2 regions of the Paenarthrobacter sp. JL.01a genome follow, and region 1 is predicted to be linked to the other one. Evidence: predicted binding sites of a transcription regulator. Region 1 holds the regulator's gene; the other holds the start of a gene.
The links. Region 1 encodes LexA, which represses DNA repair genes until DNA is damaged. Its sites were predicted from a motif close to TCGAACANNTGTTCGA; they were not measured.
Positions count from the first base shown of each region.

Region 2: a site for LexA is predicted at 2,752-2,767, ahead of N5P29_RS06910 (LexA family protein). Genes of this name have one in related genera too.

Region 1 covers NZ_CP104877.1:1,673,859-1,683,375, reverse strand. Annotated here, with positions in the region: gene N5P29_RS08020 (DUF1844 domain-containing protein) at 1-51, shown strand, start outside; gene N5P29_RS08015 (MFS transporter) at 135-1,439, opposite strand; gene N5P29_RS08010 (SseB family protein) at 1,485-2,423, opposite strand; gene priA (bifunctional 1-(5-phosphoribosyl)-5-((5-phosphoribosylamino)methylideneamino)imidazole-4-carboxamide isomerase/phosphoribosylanthranilate isomerase PriA) at 2,423-3,166, opposite strand; gene N5P29_RS08000 (CG2302 family histidine operon protein) at 3,213-3,371, opposite strand; gene hisH (imidazole glycerol phosphate synthase subunit HisH) at 3,372-4,115, opposite strand; gene hisB (imidazoleglycerol-phosphate dehydratase HisB) at 4,112-4,738, opposite strand; gene N5P29_RS07985 (histidinol-phosphate transaminase) at 4,786-5,904, opposite strand; gene N5P29_RS07980 (LysM peptidoglycan-binding domain-containing protein) at 5,984-6,343, opposite strand; gene lexA (transcriptional repressor LexA) at 6,690-7,433, shown strand; gene N5P29_RS07970 (ATP-dependent DNA helicase) at 7,438-9,498, opposite strand; gene hflX (GTPase HflX) at 9,491-9,517, opposite strand, start outside.
Region 2 covers NZ_CP104877.1:1,421,011-1,430,527, reverse strand. Annotated here, with positions in the region: gene N5P29_RS06920 (sugar porter family MFS transporter) at 1-1,163, opposite strand, end outside; gene N5P29_RS06915 (LacI family DNA-binding transcriptional regulator) at 1,301-2,311, shown strand; gene N5P29_RS06910 (LexA family protein) at 2,308-2,691, opposite strand; gene N5P29_RS06905 (dihydrofolate reductase family protein) at 2,908-3,501, opposite strand; gene N5P29_RS06900 (hypothetical protein) at 3,615-4,046, shown strand; gene N5P29_RS06895 (GMC oxidoreductase) at 4,197-6,887, shown strand; gene N5P29_RS06890 (hypothetical protein) at 6,884-8,803, shown strand; gene N5P29_RS06885 (alpha/beta fold hydrolase) at 8,800-9,517, shown strand, end outside.

The DNA.
Region 1 (9,517 bases):
GACGCCCCCGGCAAGGGCCCGGGCGAAAAGTTCACCGGACCGGTTAACTAGCCGCGGACTGCCTGGATAACCACCGACGGCGGGTCGACCACATTGGTCGGCCCGCCGTCGTCGTCTGATGGCTTTGTTGCGCCTCAGACCCGGGCGGCACGACGACGGATGGACGTCAGGACCAAACCCGTCGCGCACAGCGCGACGCCGGCAATCCCCACCGCCGCGAATCCCCCGGACGGGCCGACATTGTCGATGAAGACCCCGGCCAAGGGGGCACCCAAAGCGACACCGGCGGTGAGGGCAGAGCCGTACCAACCCATGGCCTCGCCGCGCCGCTCCTCATCCACCAGGTCCGCTACCTTCTCGGAGGACGCGGACAGGACCGGGGCACACAACAGGCCCGGAAGGAGCGAGAGGAACGCAAGGGTCCAGGTGTCATGGGCGAAGCCCATCGGAATGGTCAAAGCGGCCATGCCCAGCAGGAGGATCATGGGCGAAACGGACCGCTTCATCGAGCCGTAGATCAGGCCGCCGACCACCGAGGCCGCACACCAGAAGAAGAAGACGATGCCGATTTCATTTTGGTGCCCGCCCCGCTCCAGCAGCCCCACAATGCTGACGTCGGAGCCGCTGAGCACCATGCCGGAACCGGCCGCTACTGCGAAGAGCGCAGCAACGGAAACCGTAAACCAGGTGAAGTTCCTGGCCACCCGGTTCTTCAGAGCCGAAGTACGCGAGTTCGCGGATGCCATCTCGGAGGCCGCTTCCTGGACGTGCGCAGGAGCCGAAGCGACCATAGCGGCCTCCGCCGCGGCCAAATCGGCAGACTCCCGATCAGCGGACTCCTCCGGCGTGCACGCAACCTCGCTCCGGGTCGGAGGGTTGAACCACATCAGGAAAAGTCCGGCCACGGAAACGGAGACACCAACGGCTGTGAGACCGAGGGCCGAGTAGCCGCTGGTCGCCACCACGGCGCCCACAGCCGGACCAATCATGAAAACCAGCTCGGTGGCAATGGAGTCCAGGGCGAACGCCGACCGGCGCTGTTCCCCATCCACGAGGACACCCAGCGACTGCCGGACAACGCTGAAGATCGGCAAGGTAAAGAGGCCGCCGACAAACACCAGCGGCAGAAGCCACTGGTAGGAAACATGCGGCACAACCGACCAAATCACGGTCTCGAAAATGACTGAAGGGATCAGGGCTTTCCGCAGCCCCACCATATCCACCCTGCGGCCACGCCAAGGTGCCCCCAAAGCGATGCCGATGGTCATGACGGCGGCCGCCGCACCCGCAGCGGCATACCCTTGCCCAAGTGTCAGGACGATGTGAAGTGTCAGGAGCACCCCGGCAGCGGAATGCGGGATGCGGGCAATCATGCCCACCACCAGCAAGCGCCGGACAGGCCGGATGGACAGCATCTCTTTGTAGAGAGCGAAGTTCACTCAATCCTCATTTCCCCGGGCAACCCCGGGGAACCGGAACTGCCATTAGTGCGGCGCGGGCTCCTGTGCTGCACGCTGCAGTTTGATCTCCATGGAATCGACACCCTCGGCAAAGGAATCCATGCTTGCCCATGCTTCGTTCAACTGGCCGACAAGCGTCTGCACCGCCGCGGCATCCAGCCCGTCCTCAAGGAAGAGCACCACACGCAGCTCCGGACCGGCACCGCCGCCTTGCACCTGACGTCCGTCGGACGTGAGGGATGCGACGCCACCACCAGCCTGCGTCTCAAGGCGCCGGACCGCGGTGAAGCCTGAAATTGTCGAAACGAGAGCAGTCTCCAGTTGATCATCCAGGTATGACGGCGTCCAGTCCTTCTGCTGGGCCAGAGCCCACAGCGCCGGGCGCCTGACCACGAAGGCGAACTCGGAACCGGGATCCACAACCAACAGCTGGGCGCCTTCCGATACCGCCGAAAGCGCCGCCCGCGCGGCGTAAACAGCTACCGGGCGCGCCTGCGGGTGCCACAACTCCAAGGCAGCCGCGGAGGTGAACACCGGCATTGCCGTCCGGCCGTCGGGAGCCTTGAGTGTGACCAATGCCATATCGGCCTGTTTGTCGGCATGCAGTCCGTCGACACCTTCGGCTTCCTCGGCCAGTTGGGCCACCACCGGAACAAAGACCCGGGCAGTCGCAAGGGAGGCTACTACTTCGGCCTCGCCGCCGGTGCCGTTGAGCAACTCCCCTATGGCGGCGACGTAACCGGCGGCCGCGCTTCCATCGTCGTCGTCGAAGTTGTGGATCCTGGCGTCGTCACCGGCCAGGCTGCGTCCGGCCCACGGCTGACCCGCCGAGTCCGTCGCCCCGCCCGCGCCGGCCAACGCGGCCGCAATGTGACCGGGCAGTTCACGCTTTTCCGGCCGGCTGGATTCCGGCTGGTTTGATTCCCGCTGGTTGGATTCCGATTCAGCTGAATGGCGGCCCATCAGCGGCGGCCGGCCACGTCCAGGGCTTCGGGCAAGGTGAAGGCGCCGGCATACAGAGCCTTGCCAACAATCGCACCCTCAACACCGAGCGGCACCAGTTCGCGCAGGACCCGGAGGTCCTCCAGGCTGGAGATACCGCCCGAAGCCACAACCGGCTTGCCGGTCTTCTCCACCATCTGGCGCAGCAGATCCACGTTGGGGCCCTGCAAGGTGCCGTCCTTGGTCACATCCGTCACAACGTAACGGGCACACCCTGCGTCCTCGAGCCGGGCCAGCACCTCCCACAGGTCCCCGCCCTCCTTCGTCCAGCCGCGGCCGGCAAGGGTGGTACCCCGGACATCAAGCCCGACGGCGATCTGGTCACCAAAACGCTCGATCGCCCGCTTGGTCCAGTCCGGGTTCTCCAATGCAGCCGTACCGAGGTTCACCCGCGCAACGCCCAGTTCGAGGGCACGCTCAAGGGATGCGTCATCCCGCAGGCCGCCGGACAGCTCAACTTTGACGTTGAGCTGCGAGACAACCTCGCTGATGAGCGCGGCGTTGTTTCCCCGGCCGAAAGCAGCGTCCAAGTCAACCATGTGAACCCACTCCGCCCCGGCATTCTGCCAGTTGAGGGCTGCCTCGAGGGGAGTTCCATAGCTGGTTTCCGAGCCTGCCTCTCCTTGCAGGAGGCGCACCGCCTGGCCGTCGACAATATCGACGGCAGGCAGGAGTTCCAGGACGGACTGGGAGGAGGTGGTCATGAGGGTCCTTGCAGTGTGAGGGTTCGCCGGCGTACCACGCCGCGATTCAGTTGGCGGGAAGTGTCAGGAGGTAGGCAGCCAGCAGGGACATCCCGGCCAGCATGTAAAAAGAAATGGAAACCCAGCGGGGCTTCTTCTGTTGATGGAAGGAGACTCCCCCACCCACCAACAGTCCCGCCAGGCCCATAAGGACTACAGACCACATTCAGGCAGCACCGCTCCCGGACGATTCCGGAGCGGGCTTCCGCAGGCCCTCGACCCAGTTGCGCAGGAGCCTTGCTCCGGCATCCCCTGATTTCTCGGGGTGGAACTGGGTAGCGCAGAGTGGACCATTCTCGACGGCGGCAATGAACCGTGCGCCGTGCTCGGACCAGGTAACCATCGGAGGCGCCATGCGGGGCTGGACAACGTCGAAGTTCCACTCCTGCACCCCATACGAGTGCACGAAGTAGAAACGTTCCTGCTCGACCCCTGCGAAGAGTTTGGAACCTTCTGGGACGTCCACAGTGTTCCAGCCCATGTGCGGCACCACGGGAGCCGGAAGCAGCTCCACCTTGCCGGGCCATTCAGCCATGCCTTCGGACTCGGTGCCGTGCTCGACACCGGCTTCGAAGAGAACCTGCAAACCCACGCAGATAGCCAGCACCGGACGCCCACCGGCAACACGGCGGCCAATCATCCGAATGGCATCAACGGCTTTGAGCTCCTTCATCACGGTCTCGTAGGCACCGACTCCGGGAACAACCAGCCCGTCGGCGTTGAGCACGTCCTCCGGCTTGGAGCTGAGCAGTACGTGCGCCCCTGCCCTTTCGAGGGCGCGGACGGCGGAACGGACGTTGCCGGATCCGTAATCCAAAACCGTCACCGTCGGCTTGCCCTCCGGTGACTCAGGCTTCACCGAAGCGGTGGCGTCGGCCACTGCTCCGTCTTTCAAAAACTGGCCGCTCACAGGGCCCCCTTGGTGGACGGGATACCCTCAACACGGGGATCGGACTCAACAGCCGCGCGGAGTGCACGCGCGAACGCCTTGAACTGGGCTTCGACAATGTGGTGCGGATCGCGGCCCGCGATAACGTTCATGTGCAGGCAAATCCCAGCGTGCAAAGTAATCGCCTCGAAAACGTGCCGTGTCAGTGAACCTGTGAAGTGCCCGCCGATGAGGTGGTACTCCTGCCCGGCGGGCTCACCGCCGTGGACCAGGTAGGGGCGGCCGGAAACATCCACGACGGCGTGCGCCAAGGCCTCATCCAGCGGCACGGTGGCTTCGCCGAAGCGACGGATGCCGGCCTTGTTGCCCAAAGCCGTACGCAGGACCTCGCCAAAGGTAATAGCGACGTCTTCCACGGTGTGGTGGGCATCGATGTGGGTGTCACCGGTAGCCTTGACGGTCATGTCGATCAGCGAGTGCTTGCACAGGGCGGTCAGCATGTGGTCGTAGAAGGGTACTGAGGTGCTGATGTCCGAAATGCCGGAGCCATCCAGGTTGATTTCCACTAGCACGGAGGACTCGCTGGTGGTGCGCTCCATGCGGGCAGTGCGGGCAGCGGACGGCGTAGCGCCGGTTTCGCTCATTGGGGAACGTCCTTCTACAGGGAGGATGGATTGGTCTATTGACAAGTTTAGACGCGCTGGGAAACCGCGCCGCCCAGGAGGGCTTCCAGCGCCTCCAGGAAGGCAGTGGTTTCCGGCTCGGTTCCGGCCGTGACGCGCAAGTGCCCGGGGATGCCGACATCGCGGATCAGCACGCCGGCATCGAGCAGGCCCTGCCAAATCGTGTGGGGATCCTCCAGCCCGCCGAAAAAGACGTAGTTGGAGTCCGACGCCGCGGGCTTGAGTCCCATGCGGATAAGTTCGGTCACGATGCGATCCCGCTGGACCTTGATGTCTTCGACGTCGGCCATAAGGGCTTCGCGGTGCGTCAACGCCGCGAGGGCGGTGGCCTGGGTGATGGCCGAGAGGTGGTACGGGAGTCGTACCAGCCGGATCGCGTCTGTCACCTCCGGGGCCGCAGCCATGTAGCCAAGCCGTGCTCCAGCCAAGGCGAACGCCTTGCTCATGGTGCGGGAGACGATCAAACGCTCGCGCCCGGGCAGGAGGGTCAGGGCACTGGGAGTGTTGTCGTGGGCGAACTCGTGGTAGGCCTCATCCACGATCACGATGGCCTGGCTTGCTTCGCCGGCTTCGTACACAGCCTCAACCACATCCAGGGTCAAACCTGTGCCCGTTGGATTGTTCGGCGAGCACAGGAAGACGATGTTGGCCTCGGTCTCACGGACCTGTTGGGCTGCCGACTGCGCATCCAGTCCGTAGTCGTCGGCACGAACGCCACGGACGTACTCAGTGTCCGTTCCGCTGGCGAGCAGCGGGTACATGGAGTACGTGGGAGGGAAACCAAGGGCTTTGCGCCCCGGGCCGCCGAATGCCTGGAGAATTTGTTGCAGGACTTCGTTGGAGCCGTTGGCAGCCCAGATGTTGTCCGCAGAAAGGCCGTGGCCGAGATACTCCGCCAGGGCTACCCGAAGGTCGGTGAACTCGCGGTCGGGGTAGCGGTTCAAGCCAGTGGCGGCGGCTGCTACTGCCTCTGTAATGGCCGCCTGCACATCGGCAGGGACCCCATGGGTGTTTTCGTTGACATTGAGCAGTACGGGGACATCGAGCTGCGGTGCGCCGTAGGGGCTCAATCCACGCAGGTTGGTCCGGAGGGGAAGTCGGTCAAGTCGCTCAAGCTGCTCACTCACTACAACAGTTTAAGGGGCCACTGCGACTGCCGAGTAACTGTGACGTACGGGCGGAGCAAAGACACAAGTATTGCGGGCATCAGTGGGCCGGTACGAACAACTGCTGCCCCGGCAGGATCCGGCCACCGCGGAGGTCGTTCAGCTGGATGATTTCGGCAATGACTTCGCGTGGGTCCCGCTCCGGAGCGGCAGCACCGGCAATACCCCACAGCGACTGGCCGGGCTGCACTGTCACGGACACTGCAACGGGCGGCTGCAACTGCACCTGGGAGTCCGATGCCTTGGCTGGCGAGGTGATAACCCCGGCGAGGCTAAGGAGCGCAGCCACCAGGAGCATGGCAGGGATTCCGAAGAAGACCATGCGGCCCCGGCGGGTGAGGCGAAGACGTGCGGGCGCCGGTGCGGTACGGAAATCAGCGAACGAAGTGATTGCGGACATGAGCTGAGCCCTTCTGAGCTATTGCGCCGCTCCGGAGGCCCCGGAGCAGCGCTGCCAATTCTTTGTGTTCCTCCCGGCGACGCCGGATGTTCGAACGGCTTGTTCGAACATCCACCATCAGCGCGAGGTTTATAGAACACATATTCGAACCTTGCTATGACATTTTTAGCACTTATCAACGAACGGTGTCGAGACTCGCTAGAACAAATGTTTGATAAACGCCTGTGCCTGCCCTACGTTTGAGTGAAGAAACAGCACTGTTTCAGTGGAACAGGAGGGTCTGACATTTTTTCCAGGCCCTGCATCCCCGGCTCTCTTCGGGGCGGAAGGAAAGGCATTGGCGAACATGGCAGCAAAAGCCACAGGCGGCGGGGCACCCCTGCGAAGCCAACAGCCCCAAAAGACTCCCAAGAGCCTGACCGTACGTCAGAAGAAGATCCTGGAGACCATCCAGCGCTCAGTCAATGACAACGGCTATCCGCCCAGCATGCGCGAAATTGGGGACACCGTGGGACTGGCCAGCCTGTCCAGCGTGACTCACCAACTGTCACAGCTGGAAAAACTTGGCTACCTCCGCAGGGACCCCAAACGACCCCGCGCCATGGAGGTGCTGATGCCCCTGACCCTCGACGGCGGCCCGATCCCGGGCGTCGAGGCTCCGGCAACGCTGCGAAGCGCCGGCGGGATGGCCGTCACCGAACTGGCAAGCGCCAGCGACACCGCCATGGTTCCGCTGGTCGGCCGCATTGCAGCAGGTGGGCCGATCCTAGCCGACCAGACCGTTGAGGACGTGCTCCCGCTGCCCAGGCAGCTCGTGGGACACGGTGAGCTCTTCATGCTCAAGGTCGCCGGAGACTCCATGATCGATGCCGCCATCTGCGACGGTGACTGGGTGGTTGTCCGCCGTCAGAACGACGCCATCAACGGCGACATCGTGGCGGCGCTGCTCGATGATGAAGCCACCGTGAAAACGTTCCGTCAGCGGGACGGACACACCTGGCTGCTGCCCCAGAACACCCAGTACGAACCCATCCTCGGCGACCAGGCAACCATCATGGGCAAGGTCGTGTCCGTACTTCGCTCCATCTAGCCTCTCAGGCCTTCCGGGCGGATCCCAGGCGCTCCAGGACGCCGCGTACCACCGAACGGTCCGTCGTGGCCCAGAAGGGCGGCAGAGCGGCCCGCAGGAACCCTCCATAGCGTTCTGTCGAGAGCCGTGAATCCAGGACGGCCACTACCCCCTTGTCCCCCGTTGAACGGATCAGGCGCCCCGCGCCCTGCGCCAGCCGGGTGGCAGCGTGGGTGGCCGAAACCGCCATGAATCCGTTGCCGCCGGACTGCGCCACCGCACGGGAGCGGGCAGTCATGAGGGGGTCATCGGGCCGCGGGAACGGAATCCGGTCGATGACCACCAGGCGGCATGAACCGCCTGGCACGTCCACTCCCTGCCACAGGGACATGGTTCCGAAGAGGCATGTGTCCGGCTCATCGGCGAACTGCTTGACCAGGGCCGCCATGGTGGACTCGCCCTGGCAGAGGATGTCCACATCAAGGCGCAGCCGCATGGCTTCTGCTGCCTCTTCGGATGCCCGCCGTGATGAGAACAGGCACAGCGCTCCACCGCCCGATGCCCGGATCAGGTCTTCCAGCTCATCCAGGGCCTCAGGGGATGTTCCGCGGCCGGGTTTGGGAAGATGCTTCGCTACGTACAGCACCCCTTGCTTGGGGTAATCGAACGGCGAACCGACGTCGATACCTGTCCAGCTGGGGGCGCCGTCACCAATCAGGCCAAGACCCCCGGCGGCGGGTTCAAAAGCCGAGCCAATGGCCAGCGTGGCCGAAGTCAGCACCACCGTGTGGTCGGCGAACAAGCCTTCGCGCAACCGGCCGGCGACGCTCAGCGGGGCGATGTTGATCAGCGCCGGCGCGGTCTCGTCAGGCTGCGAGTATCCCTGTTGGGGATCAAAGGTGCTGTTACGGGAAAACCAAACTACTTCCCGGTTCTCCTTGGCCGCGAGCATCCGCTCGCACAGCTCGAGGATGAGCATGAGCCGGGACCGCGCCAGCTGCCTGCCGCCGTCTGCGGCATTCGAGGAATCTGTCTTCGAATCGGACAGAGCAGCACGTGTGGCATCGCGCAGTTGGTCCAGGCAGTCGAGCTGTTCGTCGTTCAGTCCGTTGGGCAACAGGCCGTTCGGGACCCCGGCGATGGCCATATCAAGGCGATCGGCAGCTGCGTTGAGGGCATCGACCGTAATGGCCGTGTGTTTCCGTGCACTGGAGGCAGCCGCATGGACCATGGCCACTGACAACTGCCCTGACACCGCACCGGTCACGCGGTCCTGCAGTTCGTGGGCTTCGTCAACCACCACGACATCGTATTCAGGCAGGACGGCCAAGCCCTCGAAGGCGCTGACGGCAAGCATGGCGTGGTTGGTGACAACGACGTCGGCCTCAGCGGCCCGGGCCCGGGCCAGCTCGCTGAAGCACTCCTCCGCGAGTGGGCATTTCTGGGCCCCCAGGCACTCCATGGACGTCACAGACACCTGTCGCCAGGCCCGGTCCGTGACGCCGGGCATCAGTTCATCGCGGTCGCCCGTGGCAGTCTTCTCAGCCCATTCACGAAGGCGGACTACTTCCTTGCCAAGCTGTGATTGCGGTCCTCCCATGGACGCCGCGAAGTGCGGAACACTGGTGTCCTCGCCCAGGGAGAACAGTTGGCCTTCCGACGGCTCTTCACTGGGAAAGCCACCCTCGAGCTTCTGCAGGCAGACGTAGTTGGCACGGCCCTTCACGAGCGCCACGTTGACCGGCCGCTCGAGTGCGGGGTTGATGGTCTCCAGCAACCGCGGCAGGTCCCTGCCGACAATCTGGGTCTGGAGAGCCAAGGTGGCGGTGGACACGAGCGTCGGTTTGTCGCTGTCCATGGAATGTGCGATCAACGGAATCAGGTAAGCCAGAGACTTACCTGTTCCCGTTCCCGCCTGGACCAGCAGATGCTCCCCGTTTTCGATGGCCCGGGTTACGTGCTTGGCCATTTCGTGCTGGCCGGCACGGCTTTGCCCGCCCATGCCGGCCACAGCCCGGTCCAACAGTTCGAGGGTGGTCTTCTCCCCCACCGACTCGACGGCGTCCGCCGCCACCTTCTCAACCATTGCTGACGAATGACTCCAG
Region 2 (9,517 bases), 250 kb from region 1:
ATGTTCAGGAACGTCTGCATCGAGCCAACGAAAGCCACCACCAGAAAAAGGATCACGAACGGACGCGCCGCATTTCCCACGGGAAGCACGATCGAGGCGATGCCGATGAGGAAGTGGCACGCCGTGGTCAGGGTGAACCCCAGAAGCAGGGTGGTACGGCGGTTGACACGCTGCATCAAGGTCAGGGCGATCACGCCCCCAACCACCGCGATCACCCCGGGAGCGATGTTGGCAATGAGGGCTGCATTGGAGTCGAATCCGGCTTCGACGAGCACCGACTGGCCGTAGTACATGATCGAATTGATGCCGGTCAGCTGCTGGGCCACGCCGAGACCAATGCCTACCAGGACAATGCGAAGAATCCATTTGTTCTTCAGCGCACCCCATGAGGTCGCCTTGGAGGCCCGCTCCTCATCGGCCAGGTGCTTGACATCCGCCATTTCAGCCTCGGCCCGTTCCACCGACCGTATGGTCTTGAGGACTACCAAGGCCTCTTCCCACCGCCCCTTGGAAATCAGCCAGCGAGGTGATTCGGGCATCCGGAGCATGCCGAAGAACAGTGCGATGGCGGGCAACGCGGCGACCGCCAGCATGACTCGCCATACTCCCCCGAACTCTCCCCAGATATTGCCGATGATGGCGTTGACCACGAAGGCGGCGAGCTGTCCGATGACAATCATCAGTTCGTTGCGCCCGGCCAGCGAACCCCGGATCTCGTAGGGCGCCAGCTCGGCCAGGAACACTGGCACCACCGTGGACGCCCCGCCGACAGCCAGGCCCAGAATGACGCGCCCCAGGACCATGACTTCGAAATTCGGCGCGACGACGCAGGCGATGGTTCCAGCGAGGAAAAGCACCGCGAGCAGGAGGATGGATTTCCGGCGGCCCCAGGAATCCGACAAACGTCCGCCGCCCACGGCCCCGGCCGCTGCGCCGAACAGCAGTGAGCTGGTGACGATCCCCTCCGTCAGGGGCGTCAGCCCAAGGTCGGCTGTCATGGGCCGCAGGGCGCCGTTGATGACACCAGTGTCATAGCCGAACAACAGTCCGCCGAACGTAGCAACCAAAGCTACAAGGCCAAGGCGCTTTCGGTGCGGACCGTTGGTCAGCGGAGGAAGGGCAGCCCCGGGGGCGCCTTCCTGCTGCAATTGCGTTGCAGACATCAGGACTCCTTTGTCAGTGTGTTGCGGGTCATACCTATCCGCTCTAAATCCAGACTAACGCGCGAAAGGCTTAAATGTAAGGTCAAACTAACAAACACCTCATTTTGTCCTTTCTGTGACATGGGAGGATGGAGGGCATGGCCGCCGACCGCCCCCACCGCCCTGCAACGCAAAGTGATGTCGCCCGCGAAGTGGGCGTCTCCAGAACGCTGGTGTCATTCGCTTTCCGGGGAGCGCCGGGAGTCAGCGGCGAAACCAAGGAAGCCATCTTCGACGCCGCCAAGCGTCTGGGGTACCGGCCCAACGCGGCAGCCGCCGACCTCGCACGCAAGCACCGTTCCGCCGTCGGGCTTTACCTGATGGATATCCGCAACGAGGTCTACGCCGACATCCTCAGCGGCGTCCGCATGGCCCTCCCATCCGAGGGCAACCGCCTGATCCTGAGCGTATCCCGTTCCGTGGACGGTGTTGACCGGGGCGCGCTTGAGTCCCTCATAGAGGCCCGCGCCGGGATCATCATCGCCGCGACACTGCTGGATCCGGACGAGCAAGTGCAGGAATTGGCGCAAATCGTGCCGCTGGTCAGCGTCACCCGGCCGGTACCTGGCGTTGACAGCGTGTACTCGGACGATGTCATGGGTGCGCGGGCGGCCACGGAGCACCTCCTCGGCCTCGGGCACCGGCGCATCGCCCATATTGCCGGGCCCGATTACGACGGACACACCGTCAGACGACGCAGTTACCAAAAGACCATGCACGACGCCGGGCTGAAGCCCCTGACGCTCGCGGCCGAAGACTTCACCCAGGAAGCCGGGCAGCGGGCCGCCACCGCCCTTCTGGCGCGAGCGGACCGGCCGACGGCGATCTTCACCCACAACGATCAACTGGCCCTGGGCGCCCGCGAGGCCGCCCACGCTTTGGGCCTGTCCATCCCGAAGGACCTGTCATTGGTGGGCTACGACAATTCGAGGATCGCCAAGCTGCACGGAATCGACCTCACCACGGTCGACCTCCACGCTATCGCCCTGGGCCAGGCCGCGGGCATGATTGCTCTTGAACGGCTCAAGAATCCGGATGCACCGATCGCGGACCGGAAACTGGCGCCGGAACTGGTCATTCGCGGTTCGACGGCACCACCGGCGGCCTAGACGTGGTGCAGGCACGTCGTCGCTACACCCCAGATGGTCAGTTCCGATAACGCCGCCACCTTGATGTCCGGGAAAGCGGGGTTGTCCGCCTGCAGCACCACGCCTGCCGGGGTAATACGCAACCTTTTGATGGTCAGCTCGCCGTCCAAAACAGCGACGACGACGGACCCGTCCCTGGGTTCCAACGCCCGGTTGACGATCAACTCGTCGCCGTCACTGATCCCGGCAGCTTCCATGGACTGACCGGTGACACGCACGACGAAAGTGCTGGTGACGTCCTTGATCAGGTGCTCATTAAGGTCAATCCTGCCATCGAAGTAGTCCTGGGCCGGCGAGGGATACCCCGCCGCTACAGCCACAGGAGCCAGCAGCACCGACATCAAGGAAAAGCCCGCATCTATCACGCGGGGCCGACTATCACGCCCACAACACACCTTTATTCGAATATATGTTCGATACTTGAGTGTACAGCGATCGGCGGACATTCTGCGCGGTCCGGCGAGTTCGCGGGAACGGTGCGAGCTCGCAGGGAGGCTTCCCGCGAATCGGAAGTTTTCCCGCGAACTCGGCAATGCCAGAGCCCCGGCTGGCAGCCCCTACCCCACCTTGTAGCGAAGGTGCGAGACGAGGCTGGTTCCCCGGACCTCCAAAGGCTCAAGCTTCAGCTCCCCCACCCCATCCAGCAAACGCTCGCCGCCGCCCAGAACCACCGGCGCGACGTGGAGGCGCAGCTCGTCGATCAAGCCGGCTGACAGGAACTGCCTGGCTGTCGAAGCACCTCCGGCTATGGCAACGTTCTTCCCAGCCGCAGCGTCCTTGGCGCGTGAGAGCACCGACTCGATGTCGTCATTGACGAAGTGGAACGTGGTGCCGCCGTCCATCACCAGGGGCTCATGCTCGTGGGAGGTCAGCACGAAAACCGGAGCATGGTAGGGCGGTTCTTCACCCCACCAGCCGCGCCATTCCTTCTCCCAGAGCCCTTCCCCTGGCCCGGCGAACATGTTCCGGCCCATGATGTACGCACCGGCTTCGAGAATCCCGGCCACCTCGGCCGCGTTGATGTCGCGTTCTTTGAACTGCCACCGGTGCAGTTTTTCCCCGCCTTCACCGAGCGGTTGCTCCCGGCTCTGGTGCGGACCGGCAACGTAGCCGTCAAGGGACACAGTGAGATCACACGTAACGAGGGTCATGGGCCCATCCTGCCATTGGGCCAGGCAGCACGACCAGACCCGCCACACCCTATGCGGCGGACCTGGCTGGTTCTACCCTGAAGCTGTCGGCACGCACGAAAAAGAAGGCGGTCATGGCACGGAATCCTGAACCTGCGCTGGAGCAGCTCAACGTCCTTGTTGGCCTCTGGGAGACCACCATTCCCACGGCACAAACACACGGCCGGACCAGCTTCGAGTGGCTGGAAGGTGGCGGTTTCCTGATCCAGCGCTCCACAGTCCAACTGCCGGAGTATCCCAACGCCGTCAGCATCATCGGTACCACCGGATCTGACGGAGCCTTCCAGCAGCACTACTTCGACTCCCGCGGCGTCGCCTGGATCTACGACATGACACTGAAGGACGACGTGTGGACGCTCTTCAGGGACGGACCGGACTGGCCGCAACGCTTCGTAGGCCGGTTCAGCGAAGACCGGAACACCATCACCGCCCGTCTGGAGCGCGGAACATACCCGGGCGGACCGCTGGAGCACGACTTCGACATGGTCTACGCGCGGATCCAATGACCGCCGGGTAAAAACAGCATTAGTCCACCTCATTTACAGATCCACTGCCCGGTGGGAACATAAGGCCCATAGACCGCGGAGGCAACGCCCGGCCACGCCGGCGCCCTCTGCCGCTGCCATGTAGTCAGCTCTCCTGTGAGAGGAACGGCCATGGGTCGTCTGGGGACCGGGAACAGTGGGGATGCGGGCCCTGAATCCGCTGATGATCCACGACGCCGCAGACCGCAAAGCATCGAGAAGGTGGATGCGGTGGTTGTGGGATCGGGTTTTGGCGGCTCGGTAGCGGCCTTGCGGCTGGCCGAAGCCGGCCAGTCCGTGGTGTTGATGGAACGCGGCAAACCGTACCCGCCCGGGAGTTTTGCCCGAACGCCGTCGGAGATGGGCAAGAACTTCTGGGACCCGGACCGCGGCTTGTACGGTCTGTTCGATGCGTGGACCTTCCGCGGGACCGAAGGACTGGTCTCAAGCGGACTCGGAGGGGGTTCGCTCATCTACGCCAACGTGCTCCTGCGCAAGGACGAGAAGTGGTTCGTCAACGAATCCCCGGTCCCGGGAGGCGGTTACGAGAATTGGCCGTTTACCAGGGCCGACCTCGATCCCTTCTACGACGCCGCCGAAGCGATGCTGCAGCCCGTCCCCTACCCGTACCAGGACACAGCCAAGACCATGGCCATGGAAAAGACAGCGGCAAACCTGGGCCTTTCCATCATCCGGCCTCCCATCGCCGTCACCTTCTCCAGCGGCCCGGGCGCAGCACCCCGCACCAACCAAGCAATCCCGCTCCCCCACTACGGCAGCATCCACGGCACCAACTCTGTGCGGACTACCTGCACCCTGAGCGGTGAATGCGACATCGGCTGCAACGCCGGCGCCAAGAACACCCTTGACCACAACTACCTGTCAGCGGCGGCCTTCAAGGGCGCTGACATCCGCACCTTCCACGATGTCCGGGGTATCCGGCCACTATCCCCCGGCACGGATGGCGGCGGCTACGAGGTCCGCTACGTCATCCACCACCCCGGTAACCAGGGGGCGCTGCTCACCGAGCGCATCATCCACTGCGGCCGGCTCATCCTGGGTGCGGGCACGTTCGGGACCAATTTCCTCCTGCTCCGCAATCATGGCTCCCTCCCGGCCCTCAGCGACGCCCTCGGTACCCGGTTCAGCGGCAACGGCGACCTCCTGACGTTCATCATGGACGCCAAGACACCCGCCACCAACGGCTCCCGCCCCGGCGTCCGCACCCTCACCGGCAGCAAGGGACCGGTCATCACCACCGCGGTCAGGGTCCCGGATTCGAACGACGACGACGGCGACGGCCGCGGCTACTACGTGGAGGACGCCGGGTATCCGGCCTTCATGAACTGGCTGATCGAAACGGCCCAGCTGAAGACCGCCGTCAAGCGCACGGCCAAAGTGGCAGCCCAGCTTTTCAAAGACAGGCTGTTCGACGCCGGCCGGTCCAATGTCTCGGCGGACCTCGCCGCTGCGTTGGGTGACGGGCGGTTGTCGGCCAGTTCGGTGCCCTTGCTGGGTATGGGCCGGGACATACCCGACGGCGTCATGACACTCCGCGACGGCAGGCTCGCCATCGCCTGGACCATGGCAACGTCCACCGAGTACTTCGGCCGGGTCCGGCAGACCATGTCGGAGATCGCGAAGGACCTGGACGGCGACTTCATCGACAATCCGCTCTGGTGGGCCAAACGCGTGATCACCGTCCATCCGATCGGTGGGGCACCTGCTGGAAGGCACCCCGCCGAGGCCGTGTGTGATTCGTACGGAGAAGTCTTTGGCTACCCCGGTTTGTTCGTGGTCGATGGTGCTGCGATGCCTGGACCGGTTGGCGCCAACCCGTCACTGACCATCGCCGCTTTCGCCGAACGGGCCAGCGCCCACATCGTCGAAGCTGGCACCAAGGCCCGCCACCGCGGCATCAGCCCCGGCGACGCGGCCGCGGCCCAGGACACAACTCAAACGGCAGCGCAGGACACAATACAGCGCGAGGCCGCTGGCGCCGTCGTCGACGTCGGCAGTACGGCACCGCGGGCGCTGGCGCCGGATGCCACCAAAGGCAAGGCGGCGCGTCCTGAACAGCCTGCGAGCGCCGCTGCCCAGGCACAAGGACAGGCACAGGCACCGGCACCGGCTACGCGGGGCCTGGAAATGCCAGGCAAGGCGGCAAAGGAAGCAACCTCGGTTCGTTTTACCGAACAGATGCATGGTTGGTTCAGCCCGGGCGTCGCGGATCCGGAGAAGGGCCGCAGCCTGGGCCGGGACAGGTCCCGGAAGATCATGTTCGAACTGACAATTACCGCGGAGGACATTGACGCGTTCGCGGCAGATCCCCGGCACCCGGCCAAGGCGCAGGGGTACGTACTGGCGGACTATTTCGGGGGCCGGATGCCGGTGGAACGCGGCTGGTTCAACCTGTTCGTCGAGGACCAGTCCGACGACGGCCGGCCGGCCAGGCGCATGCTGTACCGGTTGTGGTTGCGGGACCCGGGCGGGACTCCCTTCACGTTCACCGGCCATAAGCTCATCCACAATGAGGCAGGATTCGACCTCTGGCCGGACACCACCACACTGTACGCAACGATTCTGCAGGGCCACGTCCCGCCGGACGTCGAGGTGGGCGGCAGCCAGGACGGTGTCGTCGGTGCGGGGATACTGTTCATCCGCCCACTGGACTTCGCCAAGCAGATGACAACCTTCCGGGCAGAGGGTCCTGCTCCCGCCGCGGGTTTGCTGACGTTCGGTACGTTGTTTGGCGGGCAGCTGTGGCGGGTCTATGGTCGGGTACCCAGGCGCGTGCCGTTCCCCCTTAAGCCGAAGCGATGAAGGGCCGGGAGCTCGCCCAGCTCCGCGCGGTCCTGGGTTTCACGCCCCGAACGGCGGTACGCTGGCTCGCCCCGAAGTCGTTGGCCCGCACTGCGCTGAAAGTCATGGCCGCCACCGTGTTCGCCGATTTCGGTGACAAACGCGAGTTGGAGGGCGGTTTCCCCGCTGATCAGCTGAGCCTGGACAATCTGCCCGCTCCTGGCCAGCCGGCCCAGCCTGCGGTCATCGCGCGCGGCCTGCCGGCACCCGCTGATCTTGAAAGGGGCGCGGAAAGGCACTCCGAACTGTGGTTCGATTTCACGGCCGACCTTGGGGACGGTTTCGATGCCACCTACACGGTTGCCTCCCTGCTGGCGCAGGACGTGCTGAGCGTTGGAGGTTTCGGTCTTCCCAGGGGCCGCCTCCTGGTCCTGGGCGGCGACGAGGTTTACCCCGTGGCATCCCCGGCCGGGTATGAGGACCGGATGGTGGGGCCGTACCGGATGGCGTTGCCTGCACACGGGCCCCTCACCGAAGCGCCGATCATCCTGGCCCTGCCCGGCAACCACGACTGGTATGACGGCCTGACGTCGTTCATCCGGATCTTCACGCGGAACCGGAGCATCGGCAGATGGCGGACCATCCAGACGCGCAGCTACTTCGCCCTGCGGCTCACGGGCGACGCTCCCCGGCCGGACCATCGAGGCACCCCGGGGTGGTGGCTGCTGGGCCTGGACAGCCAACTGGGCCAGTACATCGACGAGCCGCAACTTGAGTACTTCTACCGGAACGTCACCTCCCAATTGCAGCCCGGGGACGCGATCATTCTGTGCGTCGCGTCGCCCTTCTGGGTCAAAGGAAGCGCAGGCTTCCGGCAAGCCGGCTTTTTTGAGCAGGACTACCTGCACCGCCGCTTCAACCCGGAAACACAGCTGTTTGAAGCAACAGGGGCGAGTGTCCGGCTCTGGCTCACCGGCGATCTCCACCATTACTCGCGCTATGAGGATGACGCTCCGGGCCTGCACGCCAAAACCCAGCTCATCACGTGCGGACTCGGTGGAGCGTACTTGTCGGACGCCCACTGGCTGCCGAAGGAGCTCCACCTTCCCGCCCCCGCCGGCACGGGAGGGTCGGCCAGCGCCCCACCCCCAGGCCGCCAGCAGCCGCCCACCCGCCATTTCACGCGAACCCCCACCATTTATCCCGACCGGGCCGACTCACATCTCCTGGGCCCGCGACTGGCCAATCCGTTCACCCCGGCCTGGCTGCCGGTGCGCAACCCCGGCTTCGGACTCTCCATGGGCGTGGTACACGTTGTTGCCGCCCTGACCGTCTGGACCGTGTTCAGCGCCTTCAGCGGCACGTCCTTCATCGAGGGCCTCCGCACGCTCAGGAACGGGAACACGCCGCTCCTTGTGACTGCCCTGGTCTTCGCCATGCCCGTGCTTCTGGCCGTGACCACCTTTGCAGCGCATATCCTGCACCTGACCACTGCCGGGATCCTCGTCTTTGCCCGGGGAACGCTCTGCCAACTGTCCGCGCTCGCGGTCAGTGCCGTCGTCGTAATCCTTTTGCCATGGCCGGACACCTGGCCGGATGTCGTAGTGGTGCTGCTGGCGCTGGCCCTTGTGTACGTGGGCGGCTGGGCGCTGGGAAGTGAGGCGTTCGCGCTGTTCATCCTGTCGACGCCCAGCGGCGAAGTGTCCACCTGGAAGATGTCCGGCCAGGCCATCGAGGACCATAAAGGCTTCCTCCGCCTCCACCTCGCCGCGGACGGCACGCTCACCGTCTACCCCCTGGCGGTGGACACCATCTGCCGCGACTGGCGGCTGGAGAGGAACGACGACGGCGCGCGGCTGGTTCCCGAGGCCGGCCTGCCTGCCGTGCGGCTGCTTGAAAATCCCATCACCGTCGCCCAGAAGGGAAGCCCACCATGATCATCACCCGTGCCGAGCACCGGACCGAGGTGATCCCGTTCCGTGCGCGGGACAACACTCCGCTGAGCCTGGTCCACGTAACCGCGCCGGCGGAAACCACCAAAGGCCCCGTGCTGCTGGTCCATGGCTCCGGCGTCCGGGCCGAGCTTTTCCGGCCACCGATCCGGACCACGTTGGTCGACGTCCTCCTCGAAGACGGCTGGGACGTGTGGATGCTCAATTGGCGGGCCTCCATCGACCTCGACCCCCTGTCCTGGACCCTCGCCGACGCTGCCGTGTATGACCATCCGGCCGCCGTCGAGCATGTCCTGAACGCAACTGGCGCGGAGACGATGAAGGCTGTGATCCACTGCCAGGGGTCGACGTCGTTCACCATGGCCGCCGTCGCCGGACTGCTGCCGCAGGTGGACACGATCGTCTCCAACGCCGTTTCGCTCCACCCTGTTGTGCCGGCCTTCTCACGCCTGAAGATCGACTACCTGACGCCCGTCGTGAAAGTCTTCACCCCCTATCTCTCACCGGCCTGGGGCTACAAGTCGCAGGGCTACTTCACCAGGGCCATCCGCGGCCTGGTCAAAGCCACCCACCACGAGTGCGACAACACCGTCTGCAAGATGGTCAGTTTCACCTACGGCAGCGGCCGTCCCGCCCTCTGGTCGCACGAGAACCTCGACGACGCGACGCACCAGTGGCTCAGCGGGGAGTTCGCCGAGG